DNA from 2 places in the Mesorhizobium sp. M1295 genome. Region 2 is predicted to be linked to the other one. Evidence: predicted binding sites of a transcription regulator. Region 2 holds the regulator's gene; the other holds the start of a gene.
The links. Region 2 encodes LexA, which represses DNA repair genes until DNA is damaged. Its sites were predicted from a motif close to TGTTCNNNNTGTGTTCNG; they were not measured.

Region 1 (6,018 bases), on a different contig from region 2:
ACGCTCTATCTCGGCGAGCGCGAATGCTCGATCCAGCGCCGCAACCAGAAGGTCGTAGAAGAGGCGCCGTCGCCGTTCCTCGATGCCAAGACCCGCAAAGCCATGGGCGAGCAGTCGGTGGCGCTGGCCAAGGCGGTCGACTACCAGAGCGCCGGCACGGTCGAATTCATCGTCGATAGCGACAAGAACTTCTATTTCCTGGAAATGAACACGCGCTTGCAGGTCGAGCATCCGGTGACGGAACTGGTCACCGGGATCGACCTGGTCGAGCAGATGATCCGCGTGGCAGCCGGCGAAAAGCTCGCCATCAAGCAGGGCGACGTCAAGCTGAACGGCTGGGCGGTGGAAAGCCGCCTCTATGCCGAAGACCCATATCGCAACTTTCTGCCGTCGATTGGCCGGTTGACGAGATACCGGCCGCCGGACGAGGGGCAATTTGGCGAAATAGTCATCCGCAACGATACTGGCGTCACCGAAGGCTCGGAAATCTCGATGTTCTATGATCCGATGGTCGCCAAGCTGTGCACCTGGGCGCCGACACGGCTTGCGGCAATAGATGCGATGTCGGAAGCGCTGGACAGTTTCGTCGTCGACGGCATCGAGCACAACATACCGTTCCTGGCGGCGCTGATGCAGCATCCGCGCTGGCGGGAAGGGCTGATATCGACCGCTTTCATCGCCGAGGAATACCCAGACGGCTTCGCGCCGATCGTGCCAGACGCCGAGGAGAAAGCGGTGCTGGCCGCGATCGCCACCGCGGTCGAACTGCTGCGCCGCGACCGGCTCGACCGGCTGGGCGGGCGGCTGGCGCCGCATTCCGGCGCCTTGAAACGCGATTGGGCGGTGAAGATCGGCCGGGATTATCTTTCGGTCGCCATCGTCGAAGGCATGATTTCCATTCCGATGGAGCTCGACCTCACAATCGACGGCGACAAGGCACTGAGGGTGACCTCCGACTGGCGGCCGGGCGATCTCATCTGGCGCGGCACGGTCGGCGGCCGCAAAGTCGCGGCGCAGGTCAGGCCGGTGCTGAACGGGTTCCGCCTTGCCTGGAAAGGCATGTCTGTGACAGCCCGCGCCATGCTGCCGCGCACCGCCGAACTCGAAAGGCTGATGCCGGAAAAAGTGGCGCCGGACACGTCGAAGATGCTGCTCTGCCCGATGCCTGGCCTCGTCGTGTCGATTGCGGTTGCCGAGGGGCAGGAGGTCAAGGCCGGCGAGACGCTGGCGGTGGTCGAGGCGATGAAGATGGAAAACGTGCTGCGCGCCGAGCGCGATCTCATCGTATCGAAGCTCAACGCCAAGCCCGGCGACAGCCTTGCGGTCGATGCGGTGATCATGCAATTCGCGTGAGGCTGAAATCCGCCTCGGCGCCGGCCTGGGACGTTGGAGATTAGCGAAAGCCGAGGTGACGGCCAATCTCCCCCCTCGTGGGGGAGATGTCCGGCAGGACAGAGAGGGGCGCGAAGAAACGCGACCTTGCAATGGGTTGGCACGCTCAGTGGAGGAGGGACAGGCGAGGCCGTGAGGAATTCGCTTTTTGCCGTCGTGGCGTATTTTGTTCTTGCTTTGTGCCGGCAGCTATGCTATTAGTCTGGGTATGGTGCTAAATGGCTCCAACGACCCGCCCGCTGTGGCGGGTTTTTTGTTTTCAGGCCTGACGTCGGCGGGACAGCGCCCCTCTCTGTCCTGCCGGACATCTCCCCCACGAGGGGGGAGATTGGCAGGTTCGGCGGTTGCTCTAAACTCACAAAGCTCCAATCGCTTCCGCTGGACTCGTGTTACCCGGTGCCGGACAATACATCTTCATCGACTGAGTCCTTGTGAGGCGGCGCGAAAAAACCATGGCGGATGAGAGACTTCCACGCGATCCCTTGCTGCGCGAGGCCTATGCGAAGGCGTCGCGGGCGGAGCAGGCGGCGCGTCGGTTCATTCATCTGCGCGTGCATTCGGCCTATTCTCTGCTCGAAGGCGCCTTGCAGCTCGGCAAGATCGTCGGCCATGCGGTGCAGGACGAGTGCCCGGCAATCGCCGTCACCGACACCAACAATCTGTTCGGCGCGCTGGAATTCGCCCAGAAAGCCGTGAAGGACGGCATCCAGCCGATCATCGGCTGCCAGATCGACCTCGCCTTTTCCGGCGAGGCGAGCGACAGCCAGCGCGACCGCAGGCGGCAAGGACCGGAGATGCGGCCCGTCGTACTGATCGCCGCAACCGAGGCCGGCTACGGCAATCTGGTCAGGCTGGTCAGCCGCGTCTACCTCGAGACACCGCCCGGCGAAGCGGTGCATCTGACGACCGAGATGCTGCAGGGCCACTCCGACGGTCTGATCTGCCTTACGGGCGGGCCGCGAGGCCCGATCGGCAATGCCTTGAAAGAGGACCGCCGCGAACTCGCCGAGACCCGGCTCCTGGCGCTCAAGGGCCTGTTCGGCGACCGGCTCTATGTCGAGCTGGAGCGCGTGTCCGGCTACGACCGCACGATCGAGCAGTCGTCGGTCGACCTCGCCTACCGCCACGATCTGCCGCTGGTTGCCACCAACGAGGCGTTTTTCTTTTCTCGTGAAGACTATGAGGCGCATGACGCGCTGATCGCCATCGCCGAAGGCTCCGTGGTTGCGGCCGACAATCGCCGCCGCCTTTCGCCCGACCACTTCCTGAGAAGCCAGGCCGATATGGCGAGGCTGTTCGCCGACCTGCCGGAAGCAATCGACAACACCGTCGAGATCGCGCTGCGCTGCTCCTACTATCCGAAGACCCGCAACCCGATCCTGCCGCGCTTTGCCGGCCGCGATGTCGCCGACGCCGAAGCGGCGGTTAAAGCGGAGGCGCAGGAGCTTGCCCGGCAGGCGCATGAAGGGCTGGACGCGCGGCTGGCGGCGCATGGGCTCACACCCGGCTACACGGCCGACCAGTATCGCGAAAGACTGGATTTCGAGCTCGGGGTCATCGAGAAGATGAAATATCCGGGCTATTTCCTGATCGTTGCCGACTTCATCAAATGGGCCAAGGCACAAGGCATTCCGGTCGGCCCGGGCCGCGGTTCGGGCGCCGGCTCGCTGGTTGCGTATTCGACGACCATCACCGACATCGATCCGCTGCGCTTTTCGCTGCTGTTCGAGCGCTTCCTCAATCCCGATCGCGTGTCGATGCCCGACTTCGACATCGACTTCTGCCAGGACCGGCGCGAGGAGGTCATCCGTTACGTCCAGCAGAAATACGGCCGCGACCAGGTCGGCCAGATCATCACCTTCGGCACACTACAGGCGCGCGCGGTGCTGCGCGACGTCGGCCGCGTGCTGCAGATGCCTTACGGCCAGGTCGACAAGCTGAGCAAGATGGTGCCGTCGAACCCGGCCAATCCGGTCAAGCTCGCCGACGCCATCGCCAACGAGCCGCGCTTTGCCGAAGAGGCCGAGCGGGAGCCGATCGTGCAAACGCTGCTCGACACGGCGCAGAAGCTGGAAGGTCTCTACCGCCACGCCTCGACGCACGCCGCCGGTATCGTTATCGGCGACCGGCCGCTGTGGGAACTGGTGCCGATGTACCGCGATCCGCGCTCGGACATGCCGGTCACACAGTTCAACATGAAGTATGTCGAGCAGGCCGGGCTGGTGAAATTCGACTTCCTTGGGCTGAAGACGCTGACCGTGCTGGACAGGGCGGTCAAGCTGATCCGCCGCCGCGGCATCGAGATCGATCTCGCCCACATTCCGCTCGACGACCCGGAAACCTACGCCATGCTGTCGCGCGGCGAGGTGGTCGGCGTGTTCCAAGTGGAAAGTGCCGGCATGCGCAAGGCGCTGATCGGCATGCGGCCCGACTGTATCGAGGACATCATCGCGCTGGTCGCGCTCTACCGGCCGGGGCCGATGGAGAACATCCCGACCTACAACGCCAGAAAGCATGGCGAGGAGGAGATGGCGTCGATCCACCCGAAGATCGACCATCTCGTCAAGGAGACGCAAGGCGTCATCGTCTACCAGGAACAGGTGATGCAGATCGCGCAGGAGCTTTCCGGCTATTCGCTGGGCGAAGCCGATCTGCTGCGCCGCGCCATGGGCAAGAAGATCCGCGCCGAGATGGACAAGCAGCGCGAGCGCTTTGTTTCCGGTGCGGTCGAGCGTGGCGTCGGCAAGCCGCAAGCCGACTTCATTTTCGACCTGCTGGCAAAGTTCGCCGACTATGGTTTCAACAAATCGCATGCTGCCGCCTATGCCGTCGTGTCGTACCAGACCGCCTATCTGAAGGCGCATTACCCGGTCGAATTCCTGGCCGCATCGATGACGCTCGACATGGGCAATACGGACAAGCTCGCCGATTTCCGCCAGGATGCGCTGCGTCTCGGCATCGAAGTGGTGGCGCCATCGGTGATGACGTCGTTCCGGGATTTCGAGGTCGGCGAGAACCGCATCTTCTATTCGCTGGCCGCGCTAAAGGGCGTCGGCGACGCGGCGGTCGAGCACATCGTCGCCACGCGCGGCGAAAAGCCGTTCAAGAGCCTCGCCGATTTCTGCGAAAGGGTAGATCCGAAGATCGTCGGCAAGCGCGTCTTCGAAAGCCTGATCATGGCTGGCGCGCTCGACTGCTTCGGCCACGACCGCGCGGCGATGATGGCCGGCGTCGAGCGGATGATGGGGCTGGCATCGCTGGCGCAGCAGAATGCCGTCACCGGCCAGCATGACATTTTTGGCGCTTCGCTTGGCGCACAGTCGCGGGCACTCAACCTGCCGGCGACCGACCCCTGGCTCGCCGCCGATCGCCTGCATCGCGAATTCCAGGTGGTTGGATTCTATCTCTCGGCGCATCCGCTCGACGAATACAAGGCGGCGCTGCAGAAAATGCGGGTGCAGACCTGGGGCGAGTTTTCGGCCGCCGTCAAACGCGGTGCTGCCGCCGGCCGGCTCGCCGGTACCGTCACCACCAAGCAGGAACGCAAGACGCGCACCGGCAACAAGATGGGCGTCGTGCAGTTTTCCGACACGTCGGGCCAGTATGAAGCGGTGCTGTTTTCGGAGGGGCTGGCACAATACCGCGACCTGCTCGAACCCGGCCGCTCGGTGGTGATCACCGTTTCGGCCGAGGACAGGCCGGAAGGCGTCAATCTGCGCATCCAGACCGTGCAGTCGCTGGAGGACGAGGCAAGCCGCATCCAGAAAGCGCTGCGCATCTTCGTCAGAAATGACGCACCGGCATCGACAATCCAATCGCAACTTGGGCAGCGTGGCGACAGTCAGGTGAGCATCATCGTCATCAAGGAAGGCGGCGAGGGCGAGGTCGAGATTGAGTTGCCCAACCGCTACCGCGTCTCGCCGCAGATCGCGTCGGCGATGCGCGCTGTGCCAGGCGTGGTGGAAGTGGAGCTGGTGTAGCCGGCTGCCCGGCTGGCAACACTGGACGGCTGGTGGCCCAAACGTTATCGCAGTCGCCATGAATGCAATAGACAAGAGTGGAGCGCAGGATTCTTCAGCCTTGGCGCGGCTCCGCGACATGCTGCGCAAGCTATATCACGGGCGCACAGCGGCGGCGTTCCGGTTTCAGCTTGCGGCTGTTGTCATCGACCTCGCCATCATTGCCTTTTTTATTGCCACGCCGGTGATACAGAAGTCGTCCTCGTTCCTCTGGCTGGACTACTCCGTGGCAGCACTCGTCGCCGCCGACATGATTGCCCGGCTGCTTGCCTCCAACGACATGCTGCGCCTGATGAGACAGCCGGCGTCGTGGATCGATGCCTTCATCCTGCTGACTCTGCTGATGCCTACGGCGCTGGCCAATCTCGGTTTTTTGCGCATCCTGCGGCTGTGGTCGCTGTCGCGTAGCGGCGCGCTGTGGCGATTTCTCGAGATGCGCGGCTTCAGGCGATGGCGCGAGGCGAGCCGCGCGGTCATCAATTTCCTGACGTTCCTCTTTGTCATCACCGGCTTCGTCTACACCTTCTTCTTCCGCACCGTGGGCGGTCTCGAGGGCTATGTCGATGCGCTGTATTTCACCGTCGCCACAGTTACCACGACCGGCTTC
Region 2 (6,018 bases):
TCGCCACCGGCGACGAATTGCTGCCGCCGGGCAGCGAGCTTGGCCCCGACCAGATCATCTCCTCCAACGCCTATGGTGTCGCCGCCGCCGCACAGTCGGTCCGTGCGCGAGTGCTCGACCTTGGCATCGCGCCGGACCGCAGGGAGGCGATCGCTGCGCTGGTGGAAAAGGCCGTGAAGGCTGGCGCGAACGTCATCGTCACGCTGGGCGGTGCCTCGGTCGGTGACCACGATTTCGTCCATGACGTGCTGACCGGGCAAGGCATGACTCTCGATTTCTGGAAGATCGCCATGCGGCCGGGCAAGCCGCTGATGTTCGGGCGGCTGGGCGACATTCGCTGCATCGGCTTGCCCGGCAATCCGGTGGCGAGCCTGGTCTGCACCCAGCTCTTCCTGAAGCCGCTGCTGGCGCGGCTCGGCGGCCGCGCCTTTCAGCAGGATATGCGTGAGGCACGGCTCGGCGCTGCCATGCCGGCCAACGATCTCAGGCAGGATTATGTGCGGGCTGTTGTCAGCGCTGAGGCCGGCACGCTCGTGGCGACGCCGTTCAGCATCCAGGATTCCTCGATGCTGAAAATGCTGGCCGATGCCAACGGGCTGATCGTCCGTGCGCCGTTCACGCCCGCCGCGGCGGCGGGCGCCGCTTGCGACGTGCTGATGCTACGCTGAACCTGCCTCACTCCGAGATCAAGGTCCGGGTCAGCGGATGGTCTGGATCGGCCAAACCGTCGATGATGTTGAAATGATGCCGGTCAGGCTCGACCACCGAACTGGTCGCGGCACCCAGGCCGATCCAGATGTTGGCCAGCAACGCGCTCTGGCGCAGGAATTCGGCGCGCTCGCCGCCGCCGGCCCAGCAGGTCAGGCGGGCCTTGTCCATCGGGCGCAGCAGCACCGGGCTTTCGGCCTGCGCCTCGGCCTCATCGATCGCCAGCGTCTCGTTCATGCCGGTGCGCATGATCGGGCGCAAATCGTGCACACCCGAGATCGATACGACATGGCGAATGCGCCGGACAATTTCGGGCGCCAGCGGCGTCGTCGTCGTAACCATCCGGCTAACAAGATGGCCACCGGCCGAGTGTCCGGTCAGCATCAGCGGCCCTGCGACCATCCCCGCCGCCTTGCCGATCGCCGCGCCGACTTCCTTGACGATGCCGCCAATGCGCATCTGCGGACAGAGCGTGTAGGACGGCATCGCCACGGCATAGCCGCGATCAACAGCGCCAGCGGCAAGATGCGACCAGAAACTCTTGTCGAATGCCATCCAGTAGCCGCCATGGACGAACACCACGAGCCCCTTGGGCTTGGTGGCCGGCAGGAAAAGATCGAGCCGGTTGCGTGGGCCATGGCCATAGGCCATGTCGAGCCGCGCCCGGCCCTCGGTCGAAAGCACGTCGCGAAAAACCCGCGCGGGCTCGACCCAGGCCGCCGGCCAGCGATCGCTGCCGGCTATGTTGGCGCCGTTGGCATAGGCGTTGTCCCAATCGGCAATGTGACGTTCGAACACCCTGCGCCCTCCCCTGGCAATATGGCCTTGCAACGAGCGTGAGCATCGCGCGGCGCGTCGTCGCCAGCCTCACGATTCCAGCTCTCGCATCAATCTCAAGTGACAGCCGCCTTGATGGCGAAGCGCGCATCCTTCCACGCACCGGTGCGCAGGATGTCCTCAAGCACTTCGACGGCCTGCCAGACATCGGCATAGCCGACATAGAGCGGGGTGAAGCCGAAGCGCATGGTCGATGGCGCGCGAAAATCGCCGATCACGCCACGTTCGATCAGCGCGCGCATGATCTGGTAGCCATGCTCGTGCATGAATGAAATCTGGCTGCCGCGTTTTTCCCCGTCGCGCGTGCTTTCGAGCGTTAGCCCGTAAGTGCCGCACTTTGCCTCGACGAGCTCGATGAACAGATCAGCCAGCGCGATGCTCTTCTTGCGCACCGCCGTCATGTCGACATCGTTCCAGATGTCGAGCGCGCCCTTCAGCGTGCGCATCGACAGGACCGGCTGGGTGCCGCACAGAAACCGGCGGATGCCGGTGCCGGCCGCATAGCCTGGCTCGAAGGCGAAGGGCCGTGCATGGCCCCACCAGCCGGTGAGCGGCTGCTGGATGTCGGCAAGATGCCGCTCAGCCGCATAGATGAAGGCAGGCGCGCCCGGTCCGCCATTCAGATATTTGTAGGTGCAGCCAACGGCAAAATCGGCGTTTGCCGTGTCGAGCTCGACTGGCATCGCACCGGCGGTGTGGCAGAGATCCCAGACGATCATCGCCCCGGCTTCCTGGGCCCTGCGCGTCAGCGCCGGCATGTCGCGCAGTTCGCCCGACTTGTAGTTGACGTGGTTGACCAGCACCACGGCGGTGCGTTCGTCGATCAGCTCTTCGATGCTCGGCGCGTCGACCCCCGAGAGGCGCAGCAGCGTATCTTTTCGCGTCGAAACCACACCCTCAGCCATGTAGAGGTCTGTCGGAAAACTGTCGCCCTCGGCGACGATGACCTGCCGCTCCGGCCGCATGGCCATGGCGGCGTGCAGCAGCTTGTAGATGTTGACCGATGTCGTGTCGCAGACCACCGTCTGGCCGGCCGCGGCACCGATCAGGCGCCCGAGCTGGTCGCCGAGTTCGAGCGGCATGTTGAACCAGCCGGCCGTGTTCCAGGCGCGGATGAGATCATGCGCCCATTCTTCGGTCGCTGCCTTGCTCAATTCATCGAAAGCTGCACGCGAAGCGGCCCCTAGCGAATTGCCGTCGAGATAGATCACTCCTTGCGGCAGCACAAAGCGGTCGCGCATCGCGCGCAGCGGATCTGCAGCATCCATCGCCCTTATGGCAACGAGATCGCGAATTCCTGTCATGATTTGTCTGCTCCCCCAAGATTCACCGCAACGCCGGACACGCATCGACGGCATCCATCGGTCACGAGCGGTTCTCCATTACCTGGTATCGCGCAGCAAGGCTCCACCGGCGACAAGTTGCCTGACCACGCGGTGGAAACCAGGAGCCAAGCCAACCCAAGGTTGGCGTTTTGAGTTCGTTTCGTTCACGGTGCATTGACCAAACCGCACAGTCGATACGGCTTCAATTCCGTGCCCTTTGCCGGCTGACGGCCGATACCAGTGCCGCCTTCTGGGAACCCAGAGGCCGCAAACGAAAGCAGAATCAAGGCGATGACGCCCGCGGCGGTGAAAATGCAGCGTTCCGGTTTGGTGAGTGGTATCGTTTCCCGAGCCCTAACACATTCATTAAACTTTAAACAGTTGCGGAACACAACTGGAACAGATAGTGTTTGTTCTGGGTTTGTTTTTCTGATTCTGTTGGGGGTCGCTATGCTGACACGCAAACAACACGAACTGCTTATGTTCATCCACGAAAGGCTGAAGGAAAGCGGTATCCCGCCCTCCTTCGACGAGATGAAGGAAGCGCTCGACCTGGCTTCCAAATCGGGAATCCACCGGCTGATTACGGCGCTGGAGGAGCGCGGCTTCATTCGCCGTTTGCCCAACCGGGCCCGTGCACTGGAGGTGCTGCGCCTGCCCGATTCGATCGCCCCCGGCCTAAATGCGGCACGCAAGTTCTCGCCGAGCGTCATCCAGGGCAGTCTTGGGCAAGGTCCTCGGCAGGGCAAGCCGACATCGTCGCGCATGCCTGCAGCCGGCAATGACGACGATGTCGTCGCCGCCGTGTCGATCCCGGTGATGGGCCGCATCGCCGCCGGTGTGCCGATCGATGCCATCCAGCACCAGACGCATTCGATCTCGGTGCCGCCGGACATGATCATGGGCGGCGAGCATTATGCGCTGGAGGTCAAAGGCGATTCGATGATCGAGGCTGGCATTTTCGACGGCGACACGGTGATCATCCGCAATGCCGATACGGCGAGCCCCGGTGAGATCGTGGTGGCACTGGTCGACGAGGAAGAAGCGACGCTGAAGCGGTTCCGCCGCAAGGGCGCCTCGATCGCCCTGGAAGCCGCCAATCCGGCCTACGAGACGCGCATCTTCGGACCAGACAGGGTCAAGGTGCAGGGCAAGCTCGTTGGGCTGATTCGCCGCTACTGAGCTGCGCCCTTGGCGCCGGCTTTTGGCTTGTCGGCTCTGCGGTATGGCGGCATGCCCCGCGCCGCGCGGGAAAATTTCCGCTGCACGTGCCAGGGCCGGTATGATTTTTCGACGGCGAAGCGGATTTCGGCGCGTGTTGCCGCTTGTGGATCGAAATAGACGGCCGCACTTCCCGCGCGCGCCAGTTGCCGTTTGGTGACGACGAGGACCAGCCGGTCGTAGTAGCAGGGATTATGGGCGGTGGCGTCGTCGATGACGATCAAGCTGGCAAAGGCGCAGGCTGGCCGTGCAGTATCGCGGTCATTGGCTAGCGCGATGATCGCGCCGGATGGATGCCTGGCAAGGCAGAGACCGTCCGTGCAAATGAACGGCATGCCCGGCGGTAAGTCGGCCGGATCGGCAATGTCGAATTGCGGATCGTTCTTTCCAGGTGTTTCCGGCGCGACGATAGCCTCTGATGTGAGCGCGCGTTTCCAGTTGTCGATGGTGAACTCATTCGGGCGTGCCCGGTTGACCGCGAGTTCACCGCTGCCGATCGGCAGCGCGACGAGCCGTGCGTCCTCCGAGATCAATACATCGGGTACGCGCGTCTGCGTTGTCGTTAGCAAGCCGGCGAGCGCAAAAGGAAGGGCCACGAGCCGCAACCAGGTCGTCGCCATGCTGGCAATGACGAGAGCGATCGTCACCAAAAGGACAGATCTCAGCGAAATCAGCCCGACCGCATCGATCGGCGAGCGCTCGGAGATCCACCCGGACAGGGCGATCATCGCCGTCAGCCCCTTGCCCATCACGTAGAGGAAAGGCCCATCCGCGCCGAACGGCATCGCCAGCGCACTGAGGACGGCGAAGGGCATGACGACCAGTGAGATGATAGGCATGATGGCCAGATTGGCGAACAGGCTGAGCGGCGCCACGCGCTGGAAATGCCATATGGCGAAAAGCGCCGTGGCGCTCCCTGCAATGATCGAGGTCATCGCCAGGCCGCCCATGCCCAGCAGTACCTTTCTAGTGGCAAAGCGTAGCGGCGACCGCCGGGGCGGCGGCGTGGTGGCCCCGCCGGCGCGGTAATCGGACCAGCCTGCATAGGCGCCGACAAGGGCCGCCGTCGCGGCGAAGGACATCTGGAAGCTCGGACCGACCACCTCGTGCGGCGACACCAGAATGACCGCGATGGCCGAGATCGCCAGGTTGCGCATGGTGAGCGCGGCCCGGTCGAACAGCACGGCGATAAGCATCACCGCCAGCATGATGAAGCTGCGTTCGGCCGCCACCACAATGCCGGAAAAGACGAGGTAGGCCGCAATCGAAAAAAGCGCGGCGGCCGCGGCATATTTCTTGACCGGCCGTCGCGATGAGAAATCGGGAAACAACGCAAAGGTGCCGCGTAGCAGCGCCATGATGGTGCCGGCGACCAACGCCATATGCAGCCCCGAGATGGAGATGATGTGATAGATGCCTGTACGCCGCATCGCTTCGTTGATCTCCTCGGGAATGCCGGCGCGCACGCCGACGATCAGCGCAGCAGCAATCTCGCCCTCGGCGCCGCCGATGCGGCTGCGGATATGGTCGGCGATGGATTCGCGCGCGTCTTCGATCGAGGAAGAAAGCCGCGCGGCAAGCGGCATGCTGCCCGACGACACGACTTTCGGATTGCCGAGAAAAAAGCCGCTGCCGCCGATACCGGCGAAATAGCTGTCGAAGGAGAAATCATAGCTGTCGGGCCGCACCGGCCCGGTCGGCGGCAGCAGCCGCACATAGCCGGCGATCTCGGAACCGGCGGTCAGCTCAGCCGGTATTTTCATCGCCGAAACGCGGACCCGTTCCGGCATGTAGCGCAGTGTCGGCCTGGCGGTTGAGATCACATCGATCGTCAGCCTGATGCGGCCGCTCGCCATGGGCTCGAACGATACGACGCGACCCGTGAGGCGCGTTGAGATTTCGGAACCGAGCATATGCGTTCCGACAC

Region 1: the regulator LexA is predicted to act here: its motif matches at 1,560-1,577, upstream of dnaE (DNA polymerase III subunit alpha).

What each region holds. Positions count from the first base shown of each region.
Region 1 covers NZ_JAMYLU010000001.1:569,101-575,118, forward strand. The annotation lists gene NKH29_RS02705 (acetyl-CoA carboxylase biotin carboxylase subunit) at 1-1,353, shown strand, start outside; gene dnaE (DNA polymerase III subunit alpha) at 1,845-5,372, shown strand; gene NKH29_RS02715 (ion channel) at 5,431-6,018, shown strand, end outside.
Region 2 covers NZ_JAMYLU010000008.1:204,694-210,711, forward strand. The annotation lists gene NKH29_RS14240 (molybdopterin molybdotransferase MoeA) at 1-668, shown strand, start outside; gene NKH29_RS14245 (hormone-sensitive lipase) at 676-1,506, opposite strand; gene kynU (kynureninase) at 1,602-2,849, opposite strand; gene lexA (transcriptional repressor LexA) at 3,321-4,052, shown strand; gene NKH29_RS14260 (ComEC/Rec2 family competence protein) at 4,046-6,018, opposite strand, start outside.